3 regions of the Microbacterium koreense genome follow, and region 1 is predicted to be linked to each of the others. Evidence: predicted binding sites of a transcription regulator. Region 1 holds the regulator's gene; each other region holds the start of a gene.
What was found. The regulator HrcA, encoded in region 1, represses chaperone genes, less so after heat shock. The targets are predictions, from matches to a motif close to TTNGCACTCGNNNNNNNCGAGTGCNAA.
Positions count from the first base shown of each region.

Region 2: the regulator HrcA is predicted to act here: its motif matches at 5,565-5,591, upstream of groES (co-chaperone GroES).
Region 3: the regulator HrcA is predicted to act here: its motif matches at 9,538-9,564, upstream of groL (chaperonin GroEL).

Region 1 covers NZ_JBHTIM010000001.1:1,943,909-1,954,479, reverse strand. Annotated here, with positions in the region: gene ybeY (rRNA maturation RNase YbeY) at 1-190, opposite strand, end outside; gene ACFQZV_RS09160 (PhoH family protein) at 187-1,215, opposite strand; gene ACFQZV_RS09155 (HIT domain-containing protein) at 1,262-1,609, opposite strand; gene ACFQZV_RS09150 (16S rRNA (uracil(1498)-N(3))-methyltransferase) at 1,658-2,389, opposite strand; gene dnaJ (molecular chaperone DnaJ) at 2,392-3,501, opposite strand; gene hrcA (heat-inducible transcriptional repressor HrcA) at 3,559-4,599, opposite strand; gene hemW (radical SAM family heme chaperone HemW) at 4,677-5,894, opposite strand; gene ACFQZV_RS09130 (DUF1990 family protein) at 5,896-6,546, opposite strand; gene lepA (translation elongation factor 4) at 6,557-8,419, opposite strand; gene ACFQZV_RS09120 (alpha/beta fold hydrolase) at 8,486-9,235, shown strand; gene rpsT (30S ribosomal protein S20) at 9,365-9,625, shown strand; gene holA (DNA polymerase III subunit delta) at 10,203-10,571, opposite strand, start outside.
Region 2 covers NZ_JBHTIM010000001.1:2,850,848-2,861,418, forward strand. Annotated here, with positions in the region: gene ACFQZV_RS13295 (ABC transporter substrate-binding protein) at 1-933, opposite strand, end outside; gene ACFQZV_RS13300 (heavy-metal-associated domain-containing protein) at 1,268-1,471, shown strand; gene ACFQZV_RS13305 (heavy metal translocating P-type ATPase) at 1,471-3,723, shown strand; gene ACFQZV_RS13310 (metal-sensitive transcriptional regulator) at 3,720-4,043, shown strand; gene rarD (EamA family transporter RarD) at 4,018-4,959, opposite strand; gene groES (co-chaperone GroES) at 5,187-5,483, opposite strand; gene ACFQZV_RS13325 (THUMP-like domain-containing protein) at 5,633-6,820, shown strand; gene ACFQZV_RS13330 (DUF4190 domain-containing protein) at 6,837-7,325, opposite strand; gene tsaD (tRNA (adenosine(37)-N6)-threonylcarbamoyltransferase complex transferase subunit TsaD) at 7,322-8,431, opposite strand; gene rimI (ribosomal protein S18-alanine N-acetyltransferase) at 8,383-8,877, opposite strand; gene tsaB (tRNA (adenosine(37)-N6)-threonylcarbamoyltransferase complex dimerization subunit type 1 TsaB) at 8,874-9,542, opposite strand; gene tsaE (tRNA (adenosine(37)-N6)-threonylcarbamoyltransferase complex ATPase subunit type 1 TsaE) at 9,593-10,066, opposite strand; gene alr (alanine racemase) at 10,063-10,571, opposite strand, start outside.
Region 3 covers NZ_JBHTIM010000001.1:1,328,615-1,339,185, forward strand. Annotated here, with positions in the region: gene rlmB (23S rRNA (guanosine(2251)-2'-O)-methyltransferase RlmB) at 1-757, shown strand, start outside; gene ACFQZV_RS06140 (NAD(P)-dependent oxidoreductase) at 766-1,407, shown strand; gene ACFQZV_RS06145 (DUF4032 domain-containing protein) at 1,409-2,716, opposite strand; gene ACFQZV_RS06150 (ABC transporter ATP-binding protein) at 2,785-3,888, opposite strand; gene ACFQZV_RS06155 (DsbA family protein) at 4,155-5,093, shown strand; tRNA gene ACFQZV_RS06160 (tRNA-Thr) at 5,132-5,204, shown strand; gene ACFQZV_RS06165 (DMT family transporter) at 5,206-6,171, shown strand; gene ACFQZV_RS06170 (nitroreductase family protein) at 6,168-6,743, opposite strand; gene msrB (peptide-methionine (R)-S-oxide reductase MsrB) at 6,740-7,147, opposite strand; gene ACFQZV_RS06180 (DUF2332 family protein) at 7,230-8,222, shown strand; gene ACFQZV_RS06185 (DUF3263 domain-containing protein) at 8,232-8,480, shown strand; gene ACFQZV_RS06190 (LytR C-terminal domain-containing protein) at 8,527-9,102, shown strand; gene ACFQZV_RS06195 (cold-shock protein) at 9,238-9,441, shown strand; gene groL (chaperonin GroEL) at 9,601-10,571, shown strand, end outside.

The DNA.
Region 1 (10,571 bases):
ACACGTCGGTCGGTCCGGGCTCGTCCATCCACTGCAAATGCAGGGCCTCCATCGCACCCTCGTCGACCAGCAGCAACGCCACGTCGGCATCCGGGCTCACGTGCAGCTCGGCGAGGTTGTGGTCGACCAGGCGCAAGAGGACCGTCTCGTCGACCGGCACGCCGGATTCGTTGCCGATCTCGATCGTCATGAACGTCCTCGCTTCGGGAGTCGGTCGCGGGGCCCGGATGGGCGTGACCCGCCCCGGCGTTCGGCGCGGTTGGCCAGTTCGCTGGCTTCATCGCGCTCGCGCCGCGCGGCCATCCGCCGCTCGTCGTACTCGCTGTAGGCGTCGACGATCCGCCCGACGAGCGTGTGTCGGACGACGTCATCACTCGTCAGGGTCGCGAAGTGGATGTCGTCGATGTCCTTCAGCACTCGCGTGACCAGTCGCAAGCCCGACGCACCTTCCGGCAGATCGATCTGCGTGATGTCGCCGGTGACCACCATGCGGGTACCGAACCCCAGACGAGTGAGGAACATCTTCATCTGCTCGGGCGTGGTGTTCTGAGCCTCGTCGAGGACGACGAACGAGTCGTTGAGCGTCCTGCCACGCATATACGCGAGCGGCGCGACCTCGATCGTCCCGGTCGCCATGAGTTTCGGGACGAGGTCGGGGTCCATCATCTCGTTGAGTGCGTCGTACAGCGGCCGCAGGTAGGGGTCGATCTTGTCGGTGAGGGTTCCCGGCAAGAATCCCAGCCGCTCCCCCGCCTCGATCGCGGGACGGCTGAGGATGATGCGGCTGACTTCCTTGCGCTGCAGCGCCTGGACGGCCTTCGCCATCGCCAGGTAGGTCTTGCCGGTTCCGGCAGGACCGATGCCGAAGACGATGGTGTTCTCCTCCATCGCGTCGACATAGGCCTTCTGCCCCAGCGTCTTGGGGCGGATGACCTTGCCCCGCGATGACAGGATCGCCTCGCCGAGCACCTCGGAGGGGCGCAGGCCCGCATCCGTTCGAAGGATCCGACTCGACGACGTGACATCCGCCGGCTCCAGGCGCTGGCCCGCCGCGGTCATGGCGAGCAGCTCGTCGACCAATCCCCGCGCGGCGGTGACGGCATCCGGCTCGCCCGTCAAGGTGATCTCATTGCCTCGCACATGCACGTCCACCGCGGGGTGCTCACGTTCCACCACGCGCAGGAGACGATCCTGGGGGCCGAGAAGCTGCACCATTGCAACCCCGTCCGCGAAGACGCGCTCCGTCGTCGTCTCGGCCTCGTCAGCCACCGACACTCCCCTCGTCAAGGCCGCCGGCCAGCACGTGCGCGTGCACGTGGAAGACGGTCTGCCCGGCGCCGGCGCCGGTGTTGAACACCAGCCGGAAGTCACCGTCGGCATGCTCGGATGCGAGAGTCCGTGCCATGTCGACCATCTCGGTCAGAAGCGCCGGATCTGCCGCCGCGAGTTCGGTGACATCGCGGTATGCCTCTGTCTTCGGGATCACGAGCAGATGGACGGGCGCCCGCGGCGCGATGTCGCGGATCGCGAAGACATTGTCGGTCTGCGCGAGGATTTCCGAAGGGATCTCACCGCGCAGGATGCGGGTGAACACCGATGCGTCGCTCATCGTCCCAGTCTAGCCAGCGGTGTTCCCCACCAGCCCGGTGCCCGGCGGTCACCAGCGGCCGAGCCGCACATTCACGACCGACAGTGCGGCGGGCCCCGCGGTCGAGGTCCGCAGGACTGTCGACCCGAGGCGCACAGCCGCCGCACCGGCCTCGGTGAGCTCTGCAACCTCGGCGTCGGTGATCCCACCCTCCGGCCCCACCACCACCACGATCTCACGGGCATCGGCGACATCGATATCGGTCAGCGCCGTCTCTGCATCCGGGTCGAGCACGAGGACGACGGACGCCGCCGCCCGCGCGGCGAGGTCCTTCGTCTTCACCGGGTCGGCCACGGACGGCACCCACGCGCGATGCGCTTGCTTGGCCGCCTCCCGGACGATCGCCGACCAGCGAGCCACGCCCTTGGCGGCCTTGGCGGCATCCCACCTGCTGACGCTGCGCGCGGCCTGCCACGGCAGGATCTCGTCGACGCCGAGTTCAGTGGCTGCCTGCACCGCGAGTTCGTCGCGGTCGCCCTTGGCGAGTGCTTGCGCAAGCACAAGCCGCGGCGCAGCCGCCTTCTCCTCACGACGTCGCTGGATCTGGACGACCACTTCGCGCGGTGAGACGGATATGCACTCCCCGGTGACGACGACACCCCGACCGTCACCGACCGTCACCGTCTCTCCGACACGGACACGGCGCACGGCCGCAGCATGATGGGCTTCGGAGCCCGTCAAGTGCACGTCGTCGCCGGGCTGCGCCGTCACCGGCGCGTCGAGCAAGAAGTGCAGCGCCACGGTCAGCCGCGGAAGCGATCGCGGAGCTTCGCGAACAGCCCCTGGTGGAACTCGGCGAGCTTGGGCCCGGGCGCCTTCGTCCGCTTGGCGAAGTCTTCGATGAGGGCGCGTTCCTTACCGTCGAGTCGCGTCGGCGTCACGACGTGCACTCCGACCTTCAGATCACCCCGTTGGGTTCCGCGCAGCGGCGTGATGCCGCGCCCCTTGATCGTGAGCACGTCGCCGCCCTGCACCCCCGGGCGGATCTCCAGGTCGACCGGGCCGTCGAGGGATTCGATCGTCGTGGTGGCCCCGAGGATCGCGTCCGGCATCGACACGTCCAATGTCGCGAGGATGTCGTCGCCGTCGCGGCTGAAGACGGGGTCGGGCGAGACGGAGACCTCGACGTACAGGTCACCGTTCGGGCCGCCTGCGGGGCCGACCTCACCGGATCCGGGCAACTGCAGGCGCAGCCCGCTCTCCACACCGGCGGGGATGTCGAGCGAGACCGTGCGCCGCGAGCGGACACGCCCCTGACCCTGACACGTCGCGCAAGGGTAGGGAATGGTCGTGCCGTAGCCGTGGCACACATTGCAGGGCTGAGTCGTCACGACGTTGCCGAGGAGGCTGCGCACCTGGCGCTGCACGTGACCGGTGCCGTGACAGATGTCGCACGCGACCGGCGAGGTGCCGGGCTGACAGCACGAGCCCTCGCACGTCTCGCACACGACAGCAGTGTCGACGTCGATGTCGCGATGCACGCCGAAGACGACGTCCTTGAGATCGAGGGTCACCCGCACGAGGGCATCCTCACCCCGCTCGCGCCGCGAACGCGGGCGGGCGCCGCGACCGCCTCCTCCTCCACCGAAGAAGGTCTCGAAAATGTCACCGAAGCCACCGAAGCCGGCTCCGCCGAAGGGCGACTCGTCGCCGCCGCGGTCGTAGCGCGCACGCTGTTCCGGGTCGCTCAGCACGTCGTAGGCGTGAGTCACGAGCTTGAAGCGTTCAGAGGCGTCCTCACCCGGGTTCACGTCGGGGTGCAGTTCGCGTGCGAGGCGTCGATACGCCTTCTTGATCTCTTCGGGTGTCGCCTCTCGCGAGACACCGAGGACCTCATAGTGGTCAGCAGCCACAATCGCCTTCCCGTCCGCGCCGAGGCGCAGAGTCGTATCTTCGTCGCCGGTTCCGCCTCAGCGGCCGGCCTCGTCTTCTTCGAGCAGCCGCGTGAGGTAACGGGCGACAGCCCGCACCGCGGCGAGGTTCGTGGGGTAGTCCATGCGGGTCGGGCCGAGCACTCCGACGCGCGCCCGCGCGCCCGTCGCGTCGTAATCGCTGGCGACGACGGATGCCTCGGTGAGGCCGAACTGTTCGTTCTCGCGGCCGATGCTGGCGGCGAGGCCCTGATCGTCGGGCACCATCTCGCTCATCAGCTTGAGCAGTGTGACCTGCTCTTCGATCGCCTCGAGCAGCGGGTAGATGCTTCCGCGGAAATCCGACTCGCTGCGGGCGAGGTTGGCGGAGCCTGCCAGCACGAGTTTGTCCTGGCGGAACTCGTCGAGCTCTTCGACCACCACCTGCGCGAGCGTTGTGAGCGCTTCGGGCAGCGGGCCCGGATCGGGCGCGAGCGATGCGAGGTGACTCTCGGCGCGCTGCATGCCTTTGCGGACGGTCCGGCCGACGAAGAGGGATCCGAGTTCTGCGCGGATCCGCGCGAGGTCGGCGTCGTCGAACTCGTGGCGGACGATCGTGAGGCGCTGGGAGACCCGCCCTGTGTCGGTGACGACCACGACCAGCATCCGGCCGCCACCGAGCTGAACGAGTTCGACGTGGGTCACCGTGGCTCGCGCGAACGACGGATACTGCACGATCGCCACCTGACCGGTGAGCCGCGTGAGTCCACGCACGGTGCGCATGAGCAGGTCGTCGAGGTCACCGGAGCCATCGAGCAACGCCGCGATCGCGTTGCGTTGCGAACCGCTGAGCGGGCGCAGTTCAGCGAGGTGGTCGACGAAGACGCGATACCCCTTGTCGGTCGGCACCCGACCCGACGAGGTGTGCGGCGCGGCGATCAGGTCCTCATCTTCGAGTTGCGCCATGTCGTTGCGGATCGTCGCGGCCGACACCCCGAACGCGTGGCGTTCGACGATCGCTTTACTCCCGACCGGCTCGCGCGTGTCGACGTAGTCCTGCACGATCGCCTGGAGAACCTGGAGCCCTCGCTCGCTGACCATGTCGCCTCCCCACGCTGCTGGCACTCGACTGACCGGAGTGCCAATTCTAGCCGATCGTGCCGGCGGGCGCCGCGCGATCAGCCGGTGAGCCGTCGCACCACCGCATCCGCGAGGAGCCGTCCCCGCCGTGTCAGCACGATTCGTCCGCGAAACGCATCGCCGGGTTCCACGAGCCCGTCGGCGATGAGTCCGGCGACGGCATGACGACCGGCATCCGTCACTTCGGAGACCGCGAGCCCCTCGCGGACGCGGCTGCGCAGGAGCACGTTCTCGAGGTCGCGAGCGGTGGCATCGGGCCGCTCGCGGCCCGCGGCCGGCGACTCCCCCGCCGCCAGGCGCTGGGCGTAGGCCGCGGGGTGTTTGACGTTCCAGAAGCGCGTTCCGGCGATGTGGCTGTGCGCGCCGGGGCCGAAACCCCACCAGTCGGCGCCCGTCCAGTACGAGAGATTGTGACGCGAACGATGCTGCATGCCGCGCGCCCAGTTCGACACCTCGTACCAGTCGTACCCAGCGGCGGCCAGTTCGTCGTCGACGAGCTCGTACATGTCCGCCTGGAGATCATCGTCGGGTGCGGGCAGCTCGCCCCGGCGAATGCGACGCTCGAGCTTGGTCCCCTCTTCGATGATGAGCGCGTACGCCGACAGGTGGTCGGGCTCCAGCTCCACCGCCGACTTCACGGAGGTGGTCCAGTCTTCGAGACTTTCACCGGGTGCGCCGTAGATCAGGTCGAGACTGACAGACAGCCCGGCCGCCCGCGCGGACGCAACGGCCGTGGCGACGTTCGCGGGATCGTGGGTGCGATCGAGCGTGGCCAAGACCTGCGGGACGGCCGACTGCATCCCGATCGACAGCCGAGTGACACCGGATGCGGCGAGCTGCTGCGCGATCGCATCCGTCACCGTGTCGGGGTTCGCCTCGACAGTCACCTCGACGTCGTCTGTGACGCCGAACGCCTCCCGCACGCCTGCCAGCATCCGAATCAGGTCGTCTCCGGGAAGGAGAGTCGGCGTCCCACCCCCGAAGAACACCGTCGCCGCCTGTCGCACCGGCCCCGCCTCGCCGAGGACCGTCCGCGCGAGGGCGACCTCGTCGAGGAGCGTGTCGGCGTAGGTGTCGCGCCGTGCGCCCCGCAATTCCGACGCCGTGTAGGTGTTGAAGTCGCAGTATCCGCACCGCACGCTGCAGAACGGCACGTGCAGGTACACCCCGAAGGGGACGCGGTCATCGATCACCGTGGCCGTCGGCAGTCTTCCGTTGCGCGGTGCCGCCTCACCGATCGGCAGTGCGCCGGCCATATCAGGCGGGCGCCGTGTACAACGGCGAGATCGCGCGCAGGTACCGCACGAACAGCTCACGCCGACGACGTCGCACGAGGCCGGGGAACACGCGGTACGCGAGGGCGACCGGAGCGTCGAAAGCGCGCACGCTGAACCACACCTCGTCGTTGTCCAGCCAGTCGAGCATGAACGACTCTTCGCCGCTGACGACGGACCCGCCGACGGTGCCCAGGGCGAAGCCGATCCGGCGCGCCTCTTCGACCACGAAGATCACCCGCACCTCCGCGTCCGCGCTGGCGCCTCCGACCCGACCGGCGATGCGCGCGGTTGTTCCGCCGGCGACATAGGGCGTACCGTCGGCGTCGAACCGCTGCTCAGTCTCGGTCTTGCTGGGCGAGATGGGGTTGCCCTCGGCGTCGAATCCCACACCCGAGTACATCGGGCCGGGCGCGGGTCGCACATCCGACACGGTCAGTCCGCCGTCGCGCAACGCCGACCACGACAGCAGGGCGTCGGCGGACGTGCGGAAACGCTCTTCGCCGCTGCCGATGCGCCAGGACTGCTCGGCCGGGATGCTGCGCTCGGGCGGATACTGCAGGAGGTCGGCGGCTTGGGTCGCGCCGACCGCGGCATAGTCGACGGTTCCGTCTCGGAAGGTTCCGCGGCGCATGGCAGACAGCCTACTTCGCGGCCTTGCCGTCGGTGTCGCCCGAGAGCGCAGCGATGAACGCCTCCTGCGGCACCTCGACCCGGCCCACCATCTTCATGCGCTTCTTGCCTTCCTTCTGCTTCTCGAGCAGCTTGCGCTTTCGGGTGATGTCACCGCCGTAGCACTTGGCGAGCACGTCCTTGCGAATCGCACGGATGTTCTCGCGGGCGATGATGCGGGCACCGATCGCGGCTTGGATCGGCACTTCGAACTGCTGCCGAGGGATGAGCTTGCGCAGGCGCTCCGTCATGAGGGTTCCGTAGGCGTAGGCCTTGTCACGGTGGACGATCGAGCTGAACGCGTCGACCTTGTCACCCTGCAGCAGGATGTCGACCTTCACGAGGTCGGCCTCCTGCCGTCCTGACGGTTCGTAGTCGAGGCTCGCATAGCCCTGCGTGCGGGACTTCAGCTGATCGAAGAAGTCGAACACGATCTCACCGAGCGGCATGCTGTAGCGAAGCTCGACGCGGTCTTCGCTGAGATAGTCCATACCGAGCAGGCTTCCGCGACGCGACTGACACAGCTCCATGACGGTACCCACGTAGTCCTTCGGTGTCAGGATGGCCACCTTCACGACCGGCTCGCTGACCGAGGCCACGCGCCCGTCGGGATACTCCGAAGGGTTGGTCACCGTGACGCTCTCGCCGGTGTCGGTCGTCACCTCGTAGACCACCGAGGGCGCCGTGGTGATGAGGTCGAGACGGAACTCGCGTGAGAGCCGCTCGGTGATGATCTCGAGGTGGAGAAGCCCCAGGAAACCACAGCGGAATCCGAACCCGAGCGCTACCGACGTCTCAGGCTCGTACTGCAGGGACGCGTCTGACAGCTTCAGCTTGTCCAGCGCCTCACGCAGGTCCGCGTAATCGCTCCCGTCGATCGGGTAGATCCCCGAGAAGACCATCGGTTTCGGGTCGGTGTAGCCCGACAGCGCTTCGGCGGCAGGCTTGCGCGCGTTGGTGATCGTGTCGCCGACTTTCGATTGGCGGACGTCTTTCACACCGGTGATCAGATAGCCGACCTCGCCGACACCCAATCCCTTGGTGGCCGTGGGCTCGGGGCTGGAGACGCCGATCTCGAGCAACTCGTGCGTCGCCGTGGTCGACATCATCTGGATGCGTTCGCGCGGTTCGAGCTTTCCGTCCACCATGCGCACGTAGGTGACGACTCCGCGGTACGTGTCGTAGACGGAGTCGAAGATCATCGCGCGGGCCGGAGCATCCGCCTGCCCGGTGGGCGGCGGGATCTGCTCGACGATACGATCGAGGAGTTCCTCGACGCCCATCCCCGTCTTGCCACTCACCCGCAGCACGTCCTCGGGGCGCCCGCCGATGAGGTTGGCCAACTCGGCGGCGAATTTGTCGGGATCTGCCGCAGGCAGGTCGATCTTGTTCAGCACCGGAATGATGTGCAGGTCGTTCTCAAGCGCCAGATACAGATTCGCGAGGGTCTGCGCTTCGATCCCCTGCGCGGCGTCCACCAGGAGGATCGCGCCCTCACACGCGGCGAGTGACCGCGACACCTCGTAGGTGAAATCGACGTGTCCGGGCGTGTCGATCATGTTGAGCGCGTAGGTCTGCGCACCCGCGGGCGATTCCTGTGCCCACGGCATCCGCACCGCCTGGGACTTGATCGTGATGCCGCGCTCGCGCTCGATGTCCATGCGGTCGAGATACTGCGCGCGCATGTCGCGGTCGGCGACGACGCCGGTGACCTGCAGCATCCGATCTGCCAACGTCGACTTGCCGTGGTCGATGTGGGCGATGATGCAGAAGTTGCGAATGAGCTCGGGCGGCGTGGCGGCGGGCGCGAGCGGCGTGTGTGCGCGCGGTGACATATCCCGACGATTCTACGGGGCGGGATGCCGTGAGCCGATCGGATGCGGTCGCACTACCCTGATCCTGTGACGGTCCAGGTGGTGTTGGTGCACGGCATCCGTACTTCCGCGACCATGTGGCGCGCGCAGGCGGACCATCTGCGCAGCCGAGAAATCCCGGTCACGGCCATCGACCTTCCCGGGCACGGCTCACGCATGGACGAGGAGTTCACCCTCGAAGGCGCGCTGCAGACGATCGACCTCGCCGTACGGCGCGCCGCTGCGAACGGCCCGGTGGTGTTGGCGGGACACTCGATGGGCGGCCTCGTGTCGATCGAGTACGTGGGCGCCGAGGACCGTCCACCGGTGGATGCCTTCATCGCCGCGTCGTGCACGGCCATCCCCCGGGGTGTGGGCCTGTCGACGTACCGCATGCTCGCGCGGGGGTTCGATTCCCTTCCCGATCGCGGCATGTGGCTGACGAACCGCGTTCTCGATGCCACACTCCCCCTCGAAACGCGGGCGGACTTCGGCGCCGGCGGCTACGCCTTCGATGCGCAGGACACCGCGTTGAAGAGCCTCTCGGTGCTGGATCTGCTGGCAGCACTGCGCCGCATTGACGTGCCGACGTGGTTCGTCAACGGGCAGTACGACCAGCTCCGCCTCAACGAGCGTCTGTTCCGACGTATGAGCCCCGACGCCGAACTCATCGTCGTTCCCCGCACGTCGCACCTGGTCACCGCGATGCGTCCACGCGTGTTCAACGCCCTGCTCGACCTCGCGATCGCGACCGTGGAGCGCGGCGGCACGCAAGCGGGAGCCTCGCCAGATTCGTGACGCCCAGGCGCGCCTGCTAAGATCGTCTCTTGGCTTGCGTGTGGAGTCCCACCTCCTCACGACGCCGCGAGCGGCCCCTCTACCGTAACGCGGCACGTCCCGCATCCATCTACTGAAAGCAGCGTCCACGTGGCGAACATCAAGTCGCAGATCAAGCGCAACAAGACGAACGAGAAGGCGCACGAGCGCAACAAGGCCATCAAGTCGGCCCTGAAGACCGAGGTGCGTCGCACCCGCGAGGCCGTCGCCGCCGGCGACAAGGCTGCCGCGGAGAAGGCACTCGCCAAGGCCACGAAGAAGCTCGACAAGGCCGTGAGCAAGGGCGTCATCCACGAGAACCAGGCGGCGAACCGCAAGTCGGCCATCGCCAAGCAGGTTGCCGCTCTCTGAGCAGATAGCGCACATCGGCCCGTCCCGTCACCGGGGCGGGCCTTTTGCATGCCCGCACGTGGTGCCGCCGCTTCGCCGCCGTTCCTGGGGTCGGGGGCCGAGCACGACAGGTTACGGCGGTCACAACTGCGGGGCCGCGGAGGGAAACGCCGGTGTCGGATGCCGCTGGCCGGCGTGTCGTCTCCTCGGCCCGAAGTTGTGCACGCCGAACCTGCTGCACGCCGGGCACCCACGTCCGACGCTGCCCGCCACCGCGACCCGGCGTCGGGCGTCGACGACCTGGAGGGCGGTCCATACTTCGCCGCGCTGCTCCCCTGACCTCCCCCGCTTGCACCCGTCCTGACCCCGCGAGAATCAGACGTGAGCGCGAGAATCGCCCGTAGCAACTGGCTCTGGGCGCCGCAGCCAATTCTCGCCGGGGTGAGCGGGTCGGGGTAGCCGGGGTTGGGCGGGCTTGGCGCGGCTGCGCGGCGCAAGCAGGCGCGGCGCGGCCGCGCGCACCGCGGGCAGGTATGGGCGAGCGGGAGCGCGGCGGCGCGGCCGGAGGCCAGACGTCGGCCGAGCGGATGCGGGGAGCTCAGGCGCCGTACGGCGCGCGCGTCGCGATCACCGTCACGAGGCGTTCGAGCGCGAAGACGGGATCGCGCGAGCCGCCCTTGACGTCGACGTCGGCCTGCGCTGCCGTCTGGATCGCACGCCCGAGCGATTCTTCGTTCCACCCCGCCAGGTCGCGGCGGGCACGATCGACCTGCCAATCCTTGAGTCCGAGGCGTGCCGCGATCGCCGACGAGGACTCCCGGTGTCCGGCAACCCGGGCCATCGTCCGTAGCTTCGAAGCGATCGCGGCGACCAGCGGCACAGGATCAGCGCCGGAGGCGAGGGCATGCCGCAGTGCGACGAGTGCCTCACCGTAGCGTCCAGCGATCGCCGTGTCGGCGACGGTGAA
Region 2 (10,571 bases), 910 kb from region 1:
CCACTGCGCGTTCAGACGCTCCTGGAAGTCGTCGGCGAGCACCGGTCCGGGCTGGGTGCCCTTCGAACCGGTGATGTCGACGGGCATGTCAGCACCCCACTGCGAGATGTTTCCATCCACGAAGTAGAACGAGTCGCCCGAGAAACCGCTGTTGACGAACGAGGGGACCACGGTCGCGGTCTCTTCGAAGCCGATCACGGCGATCGCCTCGGGGTTCTGCGCGAGGATCGACGACACCTGAGCGCTGAAGTTCGTGTCACCGAGGTTGTACGACTCGCTCGCGACGACCTCGCCACCGGTGGCGGCGAAAGTCTCGCTCAGCGCCTTCTCGAGGCCGGTGCCGTACGCGTCGTTGAGGTAGATGATGCCGAGGGTCGAGTTGCCGTCCTCTGCGATCAGGTTTCCGAGCACCTCACCCTGCAACAGGTCGCTGGGAGCGGTACGCCAGTAGAGGTCGTTGTCCTCCCACGTGGTGAAGTCCGGCGACGTGTTGGCGGGCGAGAACGTGATGACGCCCGCACTGACGGCCTGGTCGAGGAACAGCTTGGTCACACCGGACGACGCCGCGCCGATGAGCGCCTGGACGCCGTCACCGAGGAGACGCGGAACCGTGGTCTCGTAGGCCTTGTTGTCGGTGTCGCCCGAGTCGCCGTACTCGACGTCGACGGTGATGCCCTTGGCTGCTTCGTTGATCTCGGCGACCGCGAGGCCGACGCCGGCTTCTTCGGGCGGTCCGAGGAAGGCGAGCGAACCGGTCTGCGGAAGAACCGTTCCGATGCTCAGGGTGAGGTCACGATCTTCGGTTTCGGGTGCCGCGGTGTCGTCGCCGCCCGAACCGCCGCCGGCACAACCGGCGAGGACGAGGGCACTGGCGCCGGCGAGCGCAATGCCACCGAGGACGGTGGACTTGCGCGAGCGGGTGAAGACGCTCATGTTGCTCCTTCTTGGTGGGTGAACACGGGCTCGACGCAAACGTCGGCCCAGTGCTCATAACCTAACCGCGCTAAGGCTCCGCCAATGTTGCCATTCGTTAACGATGTGTAACGCGACCGAATCGTTACGTTCAGAGCGACGCCGTCGAAGAGTGCATCCTGCCCTGCCCCCGCCCCGAACCTCCCCGCGAGAATCACTCTTGGTCGAGAGAATCACCCACAGCGGTGGGTTCTCGCGACGAGAAGCAATTCTCCCGGTCACAGCGGAGCCTTCACCGGCCCGGCATACCCCCTATGGGTATACGATGGGGCGAGTCAGACGAACGGAGATCACGATGACCGACTATCGAGTGACCGGAATGACCTGCGCCCACTGCGAAGCCGCGATCCGCGAGGAGGTGTCGCAGGTCGCCGGCGTCGATGACGTATCCGTCAGCGCGGCGACCGGCCTTCTCCACATCACCGGAACGGACGACGTCGACGATGCCGAGATCCTCGCCGCCGTCGACGAGGCGGGCTACACCGCCGAACGGCTCTGATGTCGCAGCACGAGACGGCGGCCCCGGCGCGCCTGGAACTCGACATCGCGGGGATGACCTGCGCATCATGCGCGAATCGCATCGAGAAGAAGTTGAACCGACTCGAGGGCGTCACCGCCAGCGTGAACTACGCCACCGAGAAAGCAGTGGTGTCCGTCCCCCGCGGTTTCGATCCGCAAGCCCTCGTCGACGAAGTCGAGAAGACCGGCTACTCCGCGACGCTCCCCTCGCCCGAGCGAACCGAGGACGACACCCACCACGACGATCCCGAACTCACCGGCCTCCGCCAACGCCTGATCGGGTCGATCATCCTCGCTGTTCCGGTGATCCTCCTCGCAATGATCCCGCCGCTGCAGTTCACCTACTGGCAGTGGGCGTCGCTCGCCTTGGCTGCGCCGGTCGTCGTATGGGCGGCCTGGCCGTTCCACCGCGCGGCGTGGATCAACCTGCGGCACGGTGCCGCGACGATGGACACCCTCGTGTCGATCGGGGTGTCAGCGGCGTTCTTGTGGTCGCTCTACGCGTTGTTCGTCGGCCACGCAGGGATGCCGGGCATGACCCACGGGTTCGAGTGGACCGTGCAGCCGACCGACGGCGCCGGCCAGATCTACCTCGAGGTGGCCGCAGGCGTGACGATGTTCGTGCTGGCAGGGCGGTACTTCGAGGTTCGCTCCAAGCGCCGCGCGGGCGCTGCGCTGCGCGCGTTGCTCGAGCTCGGCGCGAAGGATGCGGGAGTGCTCCGCGACGGAGTCGAACAGCGCGTGCCCATCTCGCAGGTGCGCGTCGGCGACGAGTTCGTCGTGCGCCCAGGCGAGGCGATCGCCACCGACGGTGTCGTCGTTTCGGGCACCTCGGCGATCGACGCCTCACTCGTGACGGGTGAGTCAGCGCCCGTCGAGGCCGGTCCCGGCGATGCGGTGATCGGTGCCACCGTCAACGCCGGGGGTCGACTCGTCGTGCGCGCCACCCGCGTGGGCGATGACACGCAGCTCGCTCGGATGGCGCGGATGGTCGAAGAAGCGCAGTCCGGCAAGGCCGACGTGCAACGTCTCGCCGACCGCATCTCGGGCATCTTCGTGCCGATCGTCCTCGTGATCGCCCTCGTCACCCTCGTCGTGTGGCTCGCGATCGGGATGCCGGCGGTGTCGGCCGTCACTGCGGCGGTCGCCGTCCTCATCATCGCCTGCCCGTGCGCGCTCGGGCTCGCCACACCCACGGCTCTCCTGGTCGGGACGGGCCGCGGCGCACAGCTCGGCATCCTGATCCGTGGCCCGGAGATCCTGGAATCCACACGCCGCGTCGACACGATCGTGCTCGACAAGACCGGGACCGTGACCTCCGGTCGCATGTCGCTGGTCGACGTCGTCGCCGAGCCCGGGGTCGACGAGACAGATCTCCTCGCCCGCGCCGCGGCAGTCGAGGCGGCCTCCGAACATCCCGTCGCGAAGGCGATCGCGGATGCCGCGCCCCGCCCGCTCGCCGACGTTGAGGACTTCCGCAACACCGCCGGGCTCGGCGTCGTCGGCTCGGTCGCCGGCACGCCGGTCGTGGTCGGCCGCGAGTCGCTCCTCGCAGACTGGTCGGTCCATCCATCGCCCGCCCTGAGCGCGGCTGCCACAGCCGCGGCCCACGAGGGCCGTACGGTCGTCTACGTCGCCTGGGACGGTGTCGCCCGCGGCATCCTCGTCGTCGCCGACACCGTCAAGCCCACGAGCGCGGAGGCGGTGGCGCGGATGCGGCGGCTCGGGCTGACCCCCGTGCTCCTCACCGGCGACAACGCCGCGGTGGCCGAGGCGACCGCGCGCGCGGTGGGGATCGACGTCGTCCACGCCGAGGTGCTCCCCGCCGACAAGGTGGCGGTCGTGCGTGATCTGCAAGCGTCGGGGAAGGTCGTCGCGATGGTCGGCGACGGTGTCAACGACGCCCCCGCCCTCGCCCAGGCAGACCTGGGAATGGCCATGGGCACGGGAACGGACGCTGCGATCGAAGCGGCCGACATCACGCTCGTGCGCAGCGATCTGCGCGGCGCCGTCGACGCGCTCCGCCTGTCGCGCTCCACTCTGCGCACGATCAAGGGCAACCTGTTCTGGGCGTTCGCCTACAACGTGGCAGCACTCCCGTTGGCCGCATTCGGACTGCTCAATCCGATGATCGCAGGCGCCGCGATGGCATTCTCGAGCGTCTTCGTCGTCGGCAACAGCCTGCGCCTTCGCACGTTCCGCTCGATCACCCGAAACGGAGACCAGACATGACCACCGCTCCCCCGGCCGGTGAGGACATCGGCCACAGCCATGGATACATCACCGATCAGGCGAAGTACGTCAATCGCCTCAAGCGCATAGAGGGCCAGGCCCGCGGCATCCGCACCATGGTCGAAGACGAGAAGTACTGCATCGACATCCTCACGCAGATCAGCGCCCTGACCAGCGCCCTGCAGGCCGTCGCGGTGGGGCTGCTCGATGACCACCTTCGCCATTGCGTCGTCGACGCGGCGCGCGCGGGCGGCGAGGAGTCCGACGCCAAGATCGCCGAGGCGACCGCCGCGATCACCCGGCTCGTGCGGCGCGGCTGACCTGCCGCAGCCGGCGCGCATGGACCACAGAGTCGACCATGAGCACCGTCAGCGCGACCCAGACCAGCGCGAAACCGATCCACCGCTCAAGCGGCATCGGTTCACCGAGGATCGTCGTGCCGATGACGAACTGGAGGATCGGCGCGATGAACTGCAACAGGCCGATCACCGTGAGGGTCGTCCGACGTGCTCCCGCGGCGAAGAGCAAGAGCGGCACGGCCGTCACGACGCCGGCGAGGCTCAGCAGCACCGCGTGCACGAGACCGTTCGCGCCGATGGTCAGTCCGGTGGTGGCGCCGACCACGACGAGCAGTACCGTCGCCACCGGAAGCAACCACAGCGATTCGAGCGTCAGTCCGCTGATCGCGTCGACCGACGGCCCGACGCGCTTCTTGATGAGACCGTAGATGCTGAACGAGGTCGCCAAGGTGAGGGCGATCCACGGCACCGACCCGTACGCCACGATGATGACGACGACCGCGATGCCCGCGATGCCCAGAGCCACCCATTGGGTCACTCGCAGTCGTTCGTGGAGCACGATCACCCCGAGCAGCACCGTCGCGATCGGGTTGATGAAGTAGCCGAGGCTCGTCTCGATCACGTGGCCGGTCAGCGCCCCGAGGATGAACACCTGCCAGTTGACGTAGATGGTCAACCCTGCCAACACGGTGAGCCCCAGGATGCGGGGCTGGCGGAAGATCTTCGCGAGCCTCGCCCACGATCGCGTCACCGTCAGAAGCAGCGCGCAGAAGACGAGCGAGAGGATGATCCGCCACGCCACGATCTCCCAGGGACCAGTCGGTGCGAGGAGGATGAAGTAGAGGGGGAGGAATCCCCACAGCAGGTAGGCCGAGAACGCGAAGATGCCTCCGAGCGTCTGCTCGCGCGCGGGGTCCCGCTCGACCGGGACCGGGATCCCCGCCGTCGTGGTCGCGACGACACCGAGTTCGGTGTCGGGCACCGCGTCGGGGGCGGCGGGGTCGAGATCGCGCGTCACCTGCTCAGCCTAGATCCGCGCCGCCTCACCGGCGCACCCGTGAATGAATGCGGACGGACAATGCTCGCAGGATGCCTGCCACACGCGACGAACGGCTCCGGATGCCGAGGCATCCGGAGCCGTTTTGGTCGCTCAGTGGCGAAGGGTCAGCGCACGACGACCGCGAGCACGTCGCGAGCCGAGAGCACCAGGTACTCGTCGACGCCGAACTTGACCTCGGTGCCGCCGTACTTGCTGTAGATGACACGGTCGCCGACGGCGACGTCGACGGGCACGCGGTTGCCGTTGTCGTCGATGCGGCCGGGGCCGACGGCCACGACCTCGCCCTCCTGGGGCTTCTCCTTGGCGGTGTCAGGGATGACCAGACCGCTGGACGTGGTCTGCTCTGCCTCGACCTGCTGGATGACGATGCGGTCCTCGAGCGGCTTGATGGAAACCGACACGGTGTACCTCTTCTTTCTCGATCCTGAAGACTCGTTAGCACTCTGGTATCGAGAGTGCTGATTGCAAGTCTAGGCAAGGCACTGGCACTCACGCAACGTGAGTGCCAACTCTTTCTCTCGGGCGAGTCATGTCGCCGTAGGCTGACGATGTGGAGATGGCCGAACTCACCGCGCTTCTGACCCCTGAAGGACTGCGGCTCCTCGATGCGCAGGCACCCGTCGAGTCCTCCGACGACGTCGCGCACGCCGTCACGCGATTGCGTCGGGCAGGTCACTCCCCCGAACTCGTTTCAGCCGTCGTGGGTCAGGCGCGGCTGCGCTCGCGCGCCCGGCTGAAGTTCGGCGATCTGGCCGATCGGATGCTCTTCACCCGGGCGGGCCTCGAACAGTCCACGCGACTGTCGGTCGCCGTACGGCATGCCGCGCGCTTCCGCGAGGCGGGCGTCACCACGGTCGCCGATCTGGGGTGCGGGATCGGGGGCGACGCACTCGGGCTGGCGGGTCTCGGGTTGCGCGTCGACGCGGTGGACGCCGACGACGTCACAGCGGCCGTTGCGGCCTTCAACCTCGCGCCCTTCGGAACGGACACTTCGGTGCGCCACGCGCGCGCCGAAGACGTCGACCTCAGCGGAGTCTACGGTGTCTGGCTCGACCCGGCACGGCGCACGACCGGCCGCACCGAGACATCCCGCACGGAAGCGCACGAATGGTCGCCGTCACTCGATTGGTCCTTCGCCGTCGCAGACCGCCTGCCGACCGGCATAAAACTCGGACCGGGTCTGGACCGCAATCTGCTCCCGACGACCGGCGAGGCACAGTGGGTGAGCGCCGACGGATCCACGATCGAGCTCGTGCAGTGGTCGCGGGAGCTCGCCCGCCCCGGGGTGCGGCGCGCCGCGCTGGTCCTGCGCGGTGAGACCGCGCACGAACTCTCCGCCGCCGACGATGCGGCCGACGAACCCGTACGGACTCTCGGCGCCTTCGTGCACGAGCCCGACGGTGCCGTCATTCGCGCGCGACTGATCGGGGACGTGGCACGCACCCTCGATGCGGGAATGCTCGATCCCCGCATCGCGTACCTCACGTCCGACAGTGCACTGACCTCGCCGTTCGTGTCCACCTTCCGGGTCCGCGAGACCCTCCCGGTCGATGAGAAACGACTGGCCGCGGCACTGCGCGCGCGCGACATCGGCCGCCTCGAGATCAAGAAGCGCGGAGTGGATGTCGACCCGGCCGCATTGCGCCCCCGCCTCAAGTTGCGCGGCTCCGCGTCGGCGACGCTCATCCTCACCCGAGTCGCCGACACCAGGGTCGCGATTCTCGCCGACCGGGTCTGAACCGGCCCTCGGCGGTTCAGGCGAAGAGATTCGCGCGGGAGGCCGCCCAGACCAACCACAGCACGCTGTAGAGGACGGACAGGACGCCGAGGGCGATCGCCCACACCGCGACGCCGCGGCTCTCGAACGGGCGACGCAGCGCCACGATCGCCGTGACGATGCCGACGAGTCCGAGCGGGAACGCCCACCCGACCACGAGCGAAGCCAGCAGTCCGACGATCGAGAAAGCGAGAGCCCAGCCCGCGACCCCGCGTGGTGGACGCTCGTCGGAGAACACCCATTCTGCGCGGAGGCCGTCTTCCGCGCCCGGCTCCGACGGCGCCGACTGGCTGGTCACCTCCACCGGCGCGGTGGGCCACCGTTGGAATCCGCCGCGATGGGCGCCCGGCATCCGCGCCGACTCTGCGACCACGTCCACATCGGGGGACGGTCCCTCTTCGACGACGCGAGGAGGTTGCTGCCCCCCTTTCCGCTGCGCACGCCGTGAATCCGGTTCGTCGGTCATCTGTCGTCCTCGGCAACCTGGATCTCGGTGACCGGCAGCGTCGAGTCCGCGCCGAAGGCGAGCGTCGACGGGCGGCGGCCGGATCGGATCAGATCGGCCGCCAGCGCGGCGATCATCGCGCCATTGTCGGTGCACAGCGACAATGGCGGGATCCGCACGTCGACCTCTGCCGCCCGCGCACGTTCGAGGGCGACCTCACGTAGCCGGCGATTCGCGATGACGCCCCCACCGAGCAGGAGGCGCGGGACGCCATGATCGTCGCAGGCGGCGAGCGCCTTGGTCACGAGCACGTCGACGACAGCTTCACGGAAGGACGCCGCCACATCGGCGATGGGCACCTCCAGCCCCTCGGCCTGCCGCCGCTCGATCCAGCGCGCCACCGCCGTCTTCAGACCCGAGAACGAGAAGTCGTAGCGATGCTCCGCCATGTCGGACGCGCGGGAAAGGCCTCGGGGGAAGCGGATGGCGGTGGGATCTCCTGATTCGGCGGCCCGATCGATCTCGGGCCCACCGGGGTAGGGCAGCCCGAGGACACGCGCCACCTTGTCGAACGCCTCACCGGCCGCGTCGTCGACCGTCTCGCCGAGTAGCTCGACATCGGTCGTGAGATCACGCACCAGAAGAAGAGAGGTATGGCCTCCGCTCACCAGGAGCGCGACGGTCGGGTACTCCACGTCGTCGCCGGTGAGCAGGTCTGCGGCGATGTGTCCGACGAGATGGTTGACCGCATACAGCGGGCGCTCCAGCGACACCGACAACGCTTTGGCCGCCCCGACGCCCACCATGAGGGCTCCGGCGAGCCCCGGGCCGGACGTCACGGCCACGGCGTCGAGGTCTGCCAGCGCGATCCCGGCCTCGGCGAGGGCACGATCGATCGCAGGCTGGAGGGCCTCCAGGTGCGCCCGTGCGGCCACTTCGGGCACGACGCCCCCGTAGCGGGCGTGCTCCTCCATCGAACTGGCGATGGTGTTCGACAACAGCGTGCGGCCGCGGACGATCCCGATACCGGTCTCGTCGCAGCTGGTTTCGATTCCGAGTACCAACGCCTGATCGGTGTTCACGTGCACGCTCCCGCGTCCTCGGGCGTGCTCGTCCGCGCCGCCCATGCACGCACATCGAGCTTCATCACGACCGCGTCGACGTCATCGGGCTGGTAATAGCGCGGACGACGCCCGACCTCGAAGAACCCTTCCGAGAGATACAGATCCTGCGCCACGGGGTTGTCAGCGCGGACGTCGAGGAAGACCTCCCGAGCCCGGGCGACGTGGGCCTGCGTCAACAACGAGTGCAGCAGAGCCCGCCCGCGGCCCCGGCCCCGCGCATCGGCGGCGACGGTGATCGTCTGCACGTCGGCGTCGGCGGCGCCGCGGACGACGCGCAGACCCGCATAGCCGACGAGGCGTCCTGCCTCTTCGTCGACGATGTACCACCCGTGGGGCGAGGAGAGTTCCTCGCGCATCATCGCCGTGCTCCACGCATCCGAGGGAAACGCCTCGCGCTCAAGCGTCATGATGGCGTCGAGATCGGCGACGACGGCTCGTCGCACGCTCATGTGCCGACCTTCTTCGGTCCGGCCGACAGGGTCACGTCGGGCGCACGCAGATACAGCGGCTCTGACGGCCCCGCCTCACGTCTGGCCGTGTGTGCACGGGCGGCGACAAGTGCGATCATCGCGGCCGAGATCGACGCGGTGTCGCACCGGGTCGCGCCGTGACGCTCGAGGATGTCGTCTATCCCGTCGCGCGGCGTCAGCGCGGGCTCGGTGAGCCTCACGGGGAGTCCGTCGTCGTCGAGTCCGTCGTAAAGCGTGTAGGCGAACTCGCGGCGACGGGCGTCGGTGACGATCGCGAAGCGCGGGACGTCGACGAAAGGATCGGCCAAGTACACCGAGAGCGCGGCGGCGTCATGGCTGACGACCGGAAGGACCGGCACGTCACGCCCGAGGGCGAAGGTGCGCGCGGCGGCGATCCCCACGCGCAGGCCCGTGAAGGGGCCTGGGCCCATCCCCGCCGCGACGTGGCTGATCTCGACGGCGGATTCCGCGCCCTCACCGCCGACCGGACCGAGCGTCGCGTCGGCGAGCGTTTCCACGAGCAGATCTCCGATCACCTCAGCATGCCCGAGAGGATTCGCGCTGGTCCGCTCCGAACGTACGACACCGTCGAGTTCGACGACGGCGACGCTCGTGCCGAGCGAGGTGTCGATGCCGAGGATCACAGACACCAGGGTATCCGCCCGTCCGCCGTCGGCGGCCCGCGCGACCGCGCCTACGGTCGCCGGGTGATCGTCACCGCGCGGGGCACGTCGGCATCCAGATCTTCGTCACCTGCCGGTTCGGCGATCTCACGATCGATCTCGACCTCCCACCAGTGATCGGCGACGAGAGCGGCGTGTTCTGCGGCCCATTCGGCGACGACGACGGAGCGGGCGAAATCGATGTCGAGGTCGTCGAGTTCGGCGCCGGACCCCAGCCGATACGCGTCGATGTGCACGAGAGGGGCTCCCCCGACGAGCGACGGATGGGTGCGCGCGAGGACGAACGTGGGGCTCTGCACCGGTCCGCGGATGCCGAGCCCCTCCCCGATCCCGCGCGTGAGGGTCGTCTTGCCCGCGCCGAGGGGGCCTGTCAGCACGACGAGGTCCCCACGCCTCACCAGGCGACCCATCTGGCGGCCGAGGGACTCCATGTCCGACGGCGTCGCCACCACATGTGTACCGACGAGGACTTCCAGCCCACTCATGACGAAACGTCCGACCGTGGCACCCGTGGGCCGATGCGAGTGACAATCTCGTAGTTGATCGTGTCGGCGGCATCCGCCCAGGCGTCCGCGGCCGGGTGTCCGAGCGTGGGGTCACCGAACAGCACCGCCTCATCGCCCACGGCTACGGGGTGGTCGCCGACGTCGACGACGAATTGGTCCATCGCGATGCGGCCCGCCACACGGAAGTCACGCCCACCGATGCGGACGGGACCGCGGCCGGAGGCCTGGCGGGGCACACCGTCCGCGTAGCCGAGTGGCACGAGGGCGAGCGTCGTCTCACGATCGGTGCGATGGGTGTAGCCGTACGAGACACCTGTCCCCGCCGGCACGCGGCGCACGGCTGCGATCCGTCCTGTGACGGTCATGGCCGGGCGAAGACCGAGTTCCGCCGACGAACGGTCCGCGAACGGTGACAGTCCGTACATGCCGATACCGATGCGGACGCACCCGAGACGCGCCTCGGGCAACGCGATGGCGGCGTGGG
Region 3 (10,571 bases), 620 kb from region 1:
GGACGATGACACCGAAACGGTGACCGGCCGCAACTCGGTTCTCGAGGCGCTGCGGGCGAAGATCCCCGCGACCGCGTTCTACATCGCGCAGCGCGTCGAGATGGATGATCGCGTGAAAGAGATGCTCGCCATCGCGACCCACCGTGACATTCCCGTGCTCGAGGTCACCCGGCCGGAGCTTGACCGCATGGCCGGATTCGATGGGGTGCACCAGGGCGTCGCGCTGAAGGTGCCGCCCTACGAGTACGACCACCCTCAGGATCTGCTCGAGAAGATCATCGACACCGGGGAGGTTCCCCTCATCGTCGCGCTCGACGGCATCACCGATCCGCGAAACCTGGGCGCGATCATCCGGTCGACGGCCGCCTTCGGGGGTCAGGGCGTGATTTTGCCCCAACGTCGTTCGGCGAGCGTCAATTCGGCGGCGTGGAAGACGAGCGCCGGCGCCGCGGCGCGTGTGCCGGTCGCGCTGGCGCCCAACCTGACCTCGACGCTCAAGGAGTACAAGAAGCAGGGCGTCTTCGTGCTCGGGCTCGATGGGGGCGGTGACGTCTCCCTGCCGGCGTTGCAGCTTGCCGATCGACCGGTGGTGATCGTCGTCGGGTCGGAGGGCAAGGGGCTGTCCCGCCTCGTCACCGAGACCTGCGACCAGGTGGTGTCGATCCCGATCTCGGGGGCCGCGGAATCTCTCAACGCCGGGATCGCCGCATCGGTCGCGCTCTACCAGGTCTCGACCCTGCGCGCCGCGGCGGAGTGAGCGTCACCATGACTCGTATCGCCGTCATCGGAGGGACCGGCTACGCCGGCAGCAACATCGTCACCGAGGCGGTGAACCGGGGCCACACCGTGGTGTCGGTGGCCCGTCGCGTCGCCGACGACCGCGTGCCCGGTGCAACGTACATCGAGGGCAGCCTCGTCGACGTGCCGAGCCTCGTCGCCGAACTCGAGGGCGTGGACGTCGTCGTGGTGGCCGTCGCTGCGCGCGGCGCCATGCTCGGACAAGTGCGTCCGAACGTCGCGGAGCTTCTCGTCGAGCTTCCGCGCGACGTCCGCGTCGGTGTCGTCGGTGGTGCGGGCGGAAGCCTCGTCGCTCCCGGTGGGGGGCGCGTCATCGACCAGCCCTCGTTCACCGAGGAGTACAAGCCCGAAGCGCTCGAGGCGATCGGCATGCTCGAAGACCTCGAATCGGGCACGGGCGGTCGCGACTGGTTCTACATCCACCCGGCGGGCGGTTTCGGTGCGTGGGCTCCCGGAGAGCGCACCGGGACGTACCGTGATGGCGGAGACGTGATCGTGACCGACGCCGACGGAGAATCGTTCATCTCGGGTGCCGATTTCGCCGTTGCCGTCGTCGACGAGATCGAGTCGCCGAAGCATTCGCGCGAGCGCTTCAGCGTCGGCTACTGAGTCACACCAGGTCGCGCCAGTCGACGGCGGCGTCGTCGTCATCGTCGACGGGAATGGGGGAGGTCACGATCGGGATCGCCAACGTCTCGGTCGGGGGCCCCATCACGGTCGCTTCGTCGCGCCGGTGGCGCAGCACGGTGTCGATGTAGCTCGACAACACCTCAGCCAGCGGTGCCGACTTTCCTCGGGCCTGTGACATGTACCACCGATGCTCGAGCACCTGGTGGAACACCTCGGCCGGTTCGAGTTTGGCCCGCAGATCCCACGGGATCGCCGTGACGACGGGTTCGAACACGCGCGTGAGCCATTCGTGGGCCACGAGCTCCTCATTGTCACCGAGTCGCGAGATGCGTGCCCGGAACTCGTCGAGATCGTTGAGCAGCCTGCGCGCCTGATTCTCTTCGACATCGAGGCCGGTCAGTCGGAGCAGGCGCCGCTGATGGTGGCCCGCGTCGACGACCTTCGGCTGGATCGACACGCGGGTGCCGTCGGTGTCGCGCTCGATCGACATCTCGCCGATGTCGAACCCGAGCGTGTTCAGACGCCGCACCCGTTCGGTGATGCGCCACGCCTCTGACGTGCCGAACGATTCGGCATCCGTGAGCGCCGCCCACAGGGAGTGATACGACGAGACGATGCCGTCGGCGATCGCGACCGCGTCGATCCCGCCTTCGAGCCGTCCGCCGGCTTCGAGGTCCATGATCTCGCCGGCGATGTTCGTCCGCGCGACGTCGAGGTCGTGTTCGCGTTGCCCGCGTGTGAGCCCGCTCTCGTGCAGTTCGCCCGTCTCGGCGTCGACGAGATAGGCAGCGAAGGCTCCGGCATCCCGCCGGAAGAGCGTGTTCGACAGCGACACGTCGCCCCAGAAGAACCCGACGTTGTGCAGACGGACCAGCAGGGCGGCGAGGGCGTCGACGAGGCGCGTGGCCGTGTCAGGCCGCAGCACCTGGGTGAACAAGGCCCGGTAGGGGAGGGAGAATCGCAAGTGGGCCGTCACGAGGGCGGCAGGCAGCGGTTCGCCGTTCGCGTCGGTGCGCCCCGCGATGACGGCGACACGGTCGACGCAGGGGGCGTCGAGCCGGGCGAGGTTGCCGAGCATGTCGTACTCGCGGCGCGCCATGGCAACGGTCGTCTCTTTGATCGCGACGACGCGACCCGACAGGCTCGAGAAGCGCACGAGGTGTCGTGAGATGCCCTTGGGCAGTGACACGATGGCGCTCTGCGGCCATTCGCCGAGGGGGAGCGACCAGGGCAGCTCGAGGAGCGCCGGGTCGACCGAACTGGCCGTGATGCTCAGGGTGTCGCGCACGGATCCTCCCGGAATCGGCGAAGGCGCGGGGAGCGTTTCGCCCGCCCGCGCCTTCGCGAGGTCGATCGTCAGTCCGACAGCACCGGAGCCCGGTTGAGTCGGGCGCCCGATTCGGCGTCGAACGCGTGGACGTGCCCGGGCTTGGCGGCCAGGGTCACGGTCTCGCCGGCGTGCGCGTGGTTGCGGCCGTCGACGCGGGCGACGATGTCGGTGCGCGCGCCCTCGACCTCGGCGTGACCGTAGAGGTAGCCGTCGGCGCCGAGCTCTTCGACCAGGTCGACGACGACCGAGATGCCCTTGCCGTCGGCGGGGCCGACGACGAGGTCTTCGGGACGCACACCGATCGTGACCTGCGTGCCGTGGGCGCTGGCGACCGCATCGCGCTCGAGGGGAATCGTCTCGGTGCCGAACTGTGCGCCGCCTTCGACGAGGCTCGCCGAGAAGAGGTTCATGGCAGGTGAGCCGATGAAGCCCGCGACGAAGACGTTGTCGGGGCGCTCGTAGAGATCACGGGGCGAACCGACCTGCTGGAGCAGGCCGTCCTTGAGCACGGCGATCCGGTCGCCCATCGTGAGGGCTTCCGTCTGGTCGTGCGTGACGTAGACGGTCGTGACGCCGAGACGACGCTGCAGCGAAGCGATCTGCGTACGCGTCTGTACGCGCAGCTTCGCGTCGAGGTTCGACAGCGGCTCGTCCATGAGGAACACCTGCGGCTGGCGCACGATCGCGCGGCCCATCGCGACACGCTGACGCTGCCCACCCGAGAGGGCCTTGGGCTTGCGGGTGAGGTACTCCTCGAGGTCGAGCAGCTTCGCAGCCTCGAGCACGCGCTGGGCGCGTTCGTCCTTACCGACACCGGCGATCTTGAGGGCGAAGCCCATGTTCTCGGCGACGGTCATGTGCGGGTAGAGCGCGTAGTTCTGGAAGACCATCGCGATGTCGCGGTCCTTCGGCGGCACGTCGGTGACGTCGCGGTCACCGATCATGATGCGGCCGGAGTTGACCTCTTCGAGGCCGGCGAGCATGCGCAGGGAGGTGGACTTTCCGCAACCCGAAGGGCCGACGAGAACCAGGAACTCGCCGTCGGCGACGTCGAGGTTCAGCTTGTCGACCGCGGGGCGCGTGCCCCCGGGGTAGAGACGGGTTGCGTTGTCGAACGTCACGGACGCCATGATTTTTCTCCTTCACCGGCAGGTACGTGCCGGACGATCCGTTGTGAGGATGAACGGGGGGCTCCCCGTACGCCCGCCATCGGGCGCACGGCAAGTATGGCAGATCCACCGTCGGGGTGACGGGGCGATTCGGCGCGCGCGAAGCAGGTGTGTGGGTGTTTCCCAGGCTGGCTGGCTACGATCGTCCTCGGTCTGCCCCCTCGAAATCCACTGGTTTCCGCGGCTGCCACGCCGGTACACCGGCCCCGTAAGTCCCGAGAGGTTCCATGTCGAGCGACGATTCTTCGAACGCCCCGCGCGAGCGCCGCGATGCGGTCCGCGAGAAGGCGCTACAGGTGCAGACCCGTCAGAAGCGCACGCACCTCATCCGTACCGTGTCGATCGCGGCGTCCATCGTCGCGGTCGTTGCGATCACCGCGGTCGTCGTGACCTGGGCGGTGTCGTCGTCGGCGTCTCGTCCGATGCTGCAGCCGTCGAACCAGACCGACGACGGGTTCGTCGTCACCGATGCGACCGGCCTGCCCGAGACCGGCGGTCCGCTCTCGGGCACCCCGACGCCGACTCCCACACCCGACGCAGACGCCGACGCAGACGAGGCGACGCCCGCGCCGACCGAACAACCCGTCATCGACATCCGTGTCTACGTGGATTACCTGTCGACGGGCTCCCGTGACTTCCAGTTGGCCAACGCCCCGCAGCTTGCCCGGTGGGTCGGTGAAGAGGCGGCGACGCTGACCTACTATCCGGTCGCCATGCTGACGGCGAAGTCCAACGGCACCAAGTACTCGCTGCGAGCCGCGAGCGCCGCAGCGTGTGTCGCGACCCACTCGCAGGAGTCGTTCTTCGCTTTCAACCACGCGATGCTCTCGCAGCAGCCCGAGCTCGACTCGGACGGCTACTCCGATTCGGAGCTCGCCGATATGGCCGTCGCCAGTGGCGCGGATCACCCCAAGGTCGTGCGGTCTTGCATCGAGGATGAGTCCTACGCGGCGTGGGCCCGTCAGGCGACCGAGCGTGCACTGCAGGGTCTCCCCGACACGCAGGTCGCCCTCACGGCCGCCCCCATGGTGCTCGTCAACGGCACGCCGTACGTCGGTGCGCTGGACGACCCGAAGGAATTCGCGCAGTTCGTCCTGACCGTCGCCAGCGACGCGTACTACAGCGCCACGCCCACACCCACGCCCACACCGACCGCGACCCCGTGACCGGTGGCCCGCCGCGCGGGCAGTAGAGTGGAGGCTTCGCCGGCTTGGCGCAATTGGTAGCGCACCTAACTTGTAATTAGGGGGTTGCGGGTTCGAGTCCCGCAGCCGGCTCGTGACGGCAGACACCCGCAGCGGTGCCCGACTGCCGGTGTGGGTGGCGTTGGCCGGTGCGGTTTCGGTCGGCGTCCTCACGGCGGCGCAGGCGCGCATCAACGGCGTCCTCGGCGCGCGGCTGGATGACGGGTTCGTCGCCGCCGCGATTTCGTTCGGATCCGGGCTGATCCTCGTCGCCGCCCTCTCGGCGGTGTTTCCCGGCGGGCGTGCGGGGTTCCGGCGCCTCGCGGTGGGCGTCCGCCAGCGGACCATTCCGTGGTGGATGCTCATCGGCGGAGCCGCCGGCGCGCTGACGGTGGCCACGCAAGGGCTCTCGGTGGCGGTCATCGGTGTCTCGCTGTTCACCGTGGGAGTGGTCGCGGGTCAGACCGTCAACGGTTTGCTGTTGGATCGTGTCGGATATGGCCCCGCGGGCGTCGTGGCCATCACGGTGCCCCGTCTGGTCGGCGGGCTGCTCGCGCTCGGCGCCGTCGCGTTGTCGCTGACCGGCGACGGGGTGCGGGGAGTGCCGCTGTGGATGCTCATCCTGCCGTTCGTCGCGGGAGTCGGCATCGCCTGGCAACAGGCCACGAACGGGCGGCTGCGTCAGCGCGTGGGGACCCCGCTGACGGCGACGCTGGTGAACTTCATCGGCGGGTCACTCATCCTCGTGACCGCCGCGGCGGTGCACGTGGCGATCGTCGGGGCACCTCGTGCGTTCCCGCTCGATCCGTGGATGTACCTCGGCGGCGCGCTCGGGGTGACATACATCTTCTTGTCCGCCGCTCTCGTCGCCCACACCGGTGTGCTGCTGCTCGGGCTCGGCGCGGTCGTCGGGCAGCTGATCACATCGATCGCGATCGACGCGGTGTGGCCCGCGGCGGCGAGCCCTGGCATCCTGCAGGAGACGCTCATGGTGGCGATTGCGCTGGCGTCGGTCGTCGTCGCGGCGGCGCCGTGGAGACGCCTTGCCCGGCGGCGCTAACGCTTCTTCTTCTTCTTCTTTTTCTTCTTCACCTTGGCGGGCAGGGGCGACAGGAACCGCTCCGCGTCGACGAGCCGGCGCCGCGACGGGCGCGATCTCGCGGGCTTTCCGCCGACGTACAACCACCCGAGCAGTTCCTCGTTCTCGTCGAGGCCGTGGAGCTTGGCGACGGGGTTCGAGCGGGTCGCCGAGCCGGTGCGCCACAGCACGCCCCAGCCGGCGTCGTCGAGCAGCAGGCTCAGGGCGTGGGCGACGCCCGACGCGACGGCTTCCTGCTCCCACCGCGGCACCTTGTGGCCGGTGCGGTAACTCGCGACGACGGCGATGAGCAGGGGTGCACGCAACGGTTTCGTCGACGGCTTCGCATCGCCCTCGGCCTTGGCGATCGCCGCGCCGAGGCGTTCACGGTCATCTCCGCGCAGTTCGATCAGACGCCACGGGCGCAACGACGAGTGGTCGGCGACGCGACCGGCCGCGGCCACCAGCGGCAACAGATCGTCGTGCGTCGGGGCCTCGTCGGTGACCTTCGACCATGAGCGGCGATCGCGGACCGCGTCGAGGACCGCGCTCACGCGTCGTTCTCGGGCGAGAACTCCAGCGAGAGCGAGTTCATGCAGTAGCGGTCACCCGTCGGGGTGCCGAAACCGTCGGGGAAGACATGGCCGAGGTGTGAGCCGCAGGTGGCGCAACGCACTTCGGTGCGGACCATTCCGTGGCTGCGGTCTTCGATGAGCTCGACCGCTTCGGGACGGATCGACTCGTAGAAGCTGGGCCACCCGCAGTGCGAGTCGAATTTCGTCCCGCTGCGGAACAATTCCGACCCGCAGGCCGCGCACGTGTAAAGACCCGCGCGCTCCTCGTCGAGGAGTTCGCCGGTCCATGCACGCTCCGTGCCGGACTGCCGCAGCACCGCGTACTGTTCCGCGCTGAGCTTCTCGCGCCACTCGGCGTCACTCTTGTTCACCGCATACGTCATGGGAACCTCCTGCGTTCCATTCAACCCCAGGTGCGCGCGTGGGGGATCGCGCACGCTGGGGATCCCCTACGAGAATGGGACGATGCACGCGGATGCCGCCACCGCCGCCGTCATGGAGCGTTACCGACGCTTCGCCGACGGCGAGGCGCCGGGCCGGTCCGAGGTGTACCGTGCGTGGGCCGAGGCCGTCGCGCGTCGTGCCGATGTGACGGCGGTGTTCGTCGGCATCCCCGAGACGCGCCGCCAGCCGCCGCTCGTGTTCGCCGTGACGCGGATGCTGGGCGCACCGACCGACACCGATGACTGGTCGGCGTGGGTCATCGACCACGCGCACGATCTCGTGTCGGAGGTATCTCGTCGCAGCCTGCAGACGAACGAGCCGTTGCGGTGTGCCGCGCTCCTCCCCGCGTTGTCGACGGTGGACGGGCCGATCGCGTTGCTCGAGATCGGGGCGAGCGCAGGGCTGTGCCTGTACCCCGATCGCTATTCGTACCGCTACGACGAGGGACCGTCGCTGGATCCGCCCGGCGGGGTGTCGCCGGTCGTGCTCACGTCTCGGATGCGGGGAGCGCCGCGCACGCGGTTGCCCGATGTCGTCTGGAGGGCCGGGATCGATCTCGCTCCGCTCGATGCGCGGGATGCCGCAGACCGCCGATTCCTCACCGCGCTGCCCTGGCCGGGCGAGACCGGGCGGGTCGAACGGATCGCCGCGGCCCTGGACGTCGCGGCAGCGGATCCACCGACGCTCGTGCGGGGTGATGCGACCCGGCCCGGTGTCATCGCCGCGCTCGCCGAGCAGGCACCCGCCGGCGTCACGCTCGTGATCACGACGCCGGGGGTGTTCCCGCACATTCCACGTGCCGGCCGTGAGGCGCTGCGCGGTGCACTGGCCGAGATCGACGCGGTGTGGATCACGATCGACCCGCCGACGCTGCCCGACGCGTGGCATCCGCCCCTCGACGGCGACGCCTGGAGGGGATTCGTCTTGGCGATCGACGGGCGTCCTGTCGCCGATGTCGATCCACTCGGTGCGAGCGTGGAGTGGCGCGCCGGACAATCGCCCACACGCGGGTAGCGTGAACGCGTGCCCTTGACCGACCGCGACCGCGCCATTCTCGCCTTCGAGGCGGAGTGGGGGCGCCATGTCGGTGCGAAGGAAGAAGCGATCCGCGAACAGCTCGATCTGTCACCGGCGCGGTACTACCAACTCCTCGGGCGGTTGATCGACACCCAGGACGCGCAGGCGCACGACCCGATGCTCGTGCACCGCCTCCGTCGACGGCGCGACGAGCGCGCGCCGGCCCGCGCCGGCGGGGCCACCGGCATCCGCTGACACCGCGGATTCCAGCGGGCGCGGAGCCGCCCGGTACGATCGGGGGGTGCCGAAAACGACCTACCCCCGGGATCGCTTCGACGACATCCCCGCGGACGTCGGTCGCGTGGGGGCGCACCGAGCCGAGAACCCCCGCATGCGCGCGGGGGTCATCTTTCTTTGGGCGCTCATCGCCACGATCGTGCTCATCCTCATCGGCATCTTCGGGACGCTCCTTGCATCGGGCCGCATCGTCCTGTTTCCCGAACCCACGCCGACCCCCACACCCACCGTCGAGGTGGAGGGTGTGGTCGACACTTCGTACGACGTCGTGATCCTCAACGCGACGCCGGAGCCGGGACTCGCGACGCAGATGAAGGCGACGGTCGTGGCCGCCGGCTGGGCCGAAGACATGGTGCAACCCGGCGAAGCGGGCTCCGACGACTTCCCCACCACCACGGTCTACTACGCGACGGCCGACCACGAGGCCGCGGCGAGGGGTCTCGCCGACGTCATCGGCGGTGCCGAGATCGAGCTCAGCGAGGTGTACGTCTTGGGCGATGACCCCGAGGCGAAGCAGCTCACGATCGTGATCGGGCTGGATCGCACCGCCACTCCGCCGACACCGTCGCCGACGTCCTGACGCACCGAAATGGGGCGTTGTGTTTCGGCGGCGTAAACACTCGGATGCGCGCGTGTCACGATCCGTCGCTCCGGACGATCTGCGGCGGAGAGCCTGCCTATTCTTGCGATGACCCCGCACCATCAGGAGATTCGCATGACCCAGGGCACCGTCAAGTGGTTCAACGCCGAGAAGGGCTTCGGCTTCATCACGCAGGAAGGCGGCGATGACGTCTTCGTCCACTACTCGAACATCGACATGACCGGTTTCCGCGTACTCGAGGAGGGTCAGAGCGTCGAATTCACCGTCGGCGCCGGCCAGAAGGGGCCGCAGGCGGAGGCGGTGCGCGTCATCGCCTGACCTGCACCGCCGTGTCCACGGCGAATCGAGGGCGCTGTGTGTCGGCGCTCCCGCGACCGCGGCTTGCACTCGCATAGGGCGAGTGCCAGAATGTGGTTAGCACTCAGTCTCAGTGAGTGCTAATTCCACAAGCCAACGTCCGGGAGGGACGACACACACATGGCAAAGATCATCGCTTTCGACGAGGAGGCCCGCCGCGGCCTCGAGCGCGGCCTGAACACGCTGGCCGACGCCGTGAAGGTGACGCTCGGCCCGCGTGGCCGCAACGTCGTGCTCGAGAAGAAGTGGGGCGCCCCCACGATCACGAACGACGGTGTCTCCATCGCCAAGGAGATCGAGCTCGAGGACCCCTACGAGAAGATCGGCGCGGAGCTCGTCAAGGAGGTCGCGAAGAAGACCGACGACGTCGCCGGTGACGGCACCACGACCGCCACGGTTCTCGCTCAGGCGCTCGTGCGTGAGGGCCTGCGCAACGTCGCGGCCGGCGCCGACCCGATCTCGCTCAAGCGCGGCATCGAGAAGGCCGTCAAGGCGCTCACCGAGCAGCTGCTCTCGGACGCCAAGGACGTCGAGACCAAGGAAGAGATCGCCGCGACCGCGTCGATCTCGGCCGGCGACAAGGAGATCGGTGACCTGATCGCCGAGGCGATCGACAAGGTCGGCAAGGAAGGCGTCGTCACCGTCGAGGAGTCGCAGACGTTCGGCACCGAGCTCGAGCTCACCGAGGGTATGCGTTTCGACAAGGGATACATCAACCCCTACTTCGTGACCGACCCCGACCGCCAGGAAGCCGTCTTCGAGGACCCGTACATCCTCATCGCCAACCAGAAGATCGGCAACATCAAGGACCTGCTGCCGATCGTCGACAAGGTGATCCAGGACGGCAAGGAACTCGTCATCATCGCCGAGGACGTCGAGGGTGAAGCCCTCGCGACCCTCGTCCTCAACAAGATCCGTGGCATCTTCAAGTCGGTCGCCGTCAAGGCCCCCGGCTTCGGCGACCGCCGCAAGGCGCAGCTGCAGGACATCGCGATCCTCACCGGTGGTCAGGTCATCACCGAAGAGGTCGGCCTCAAGCTCGAGAACACCACGCTCGACCTTCTCGGCCGTGCGCGCAAGGTCATCGTCAC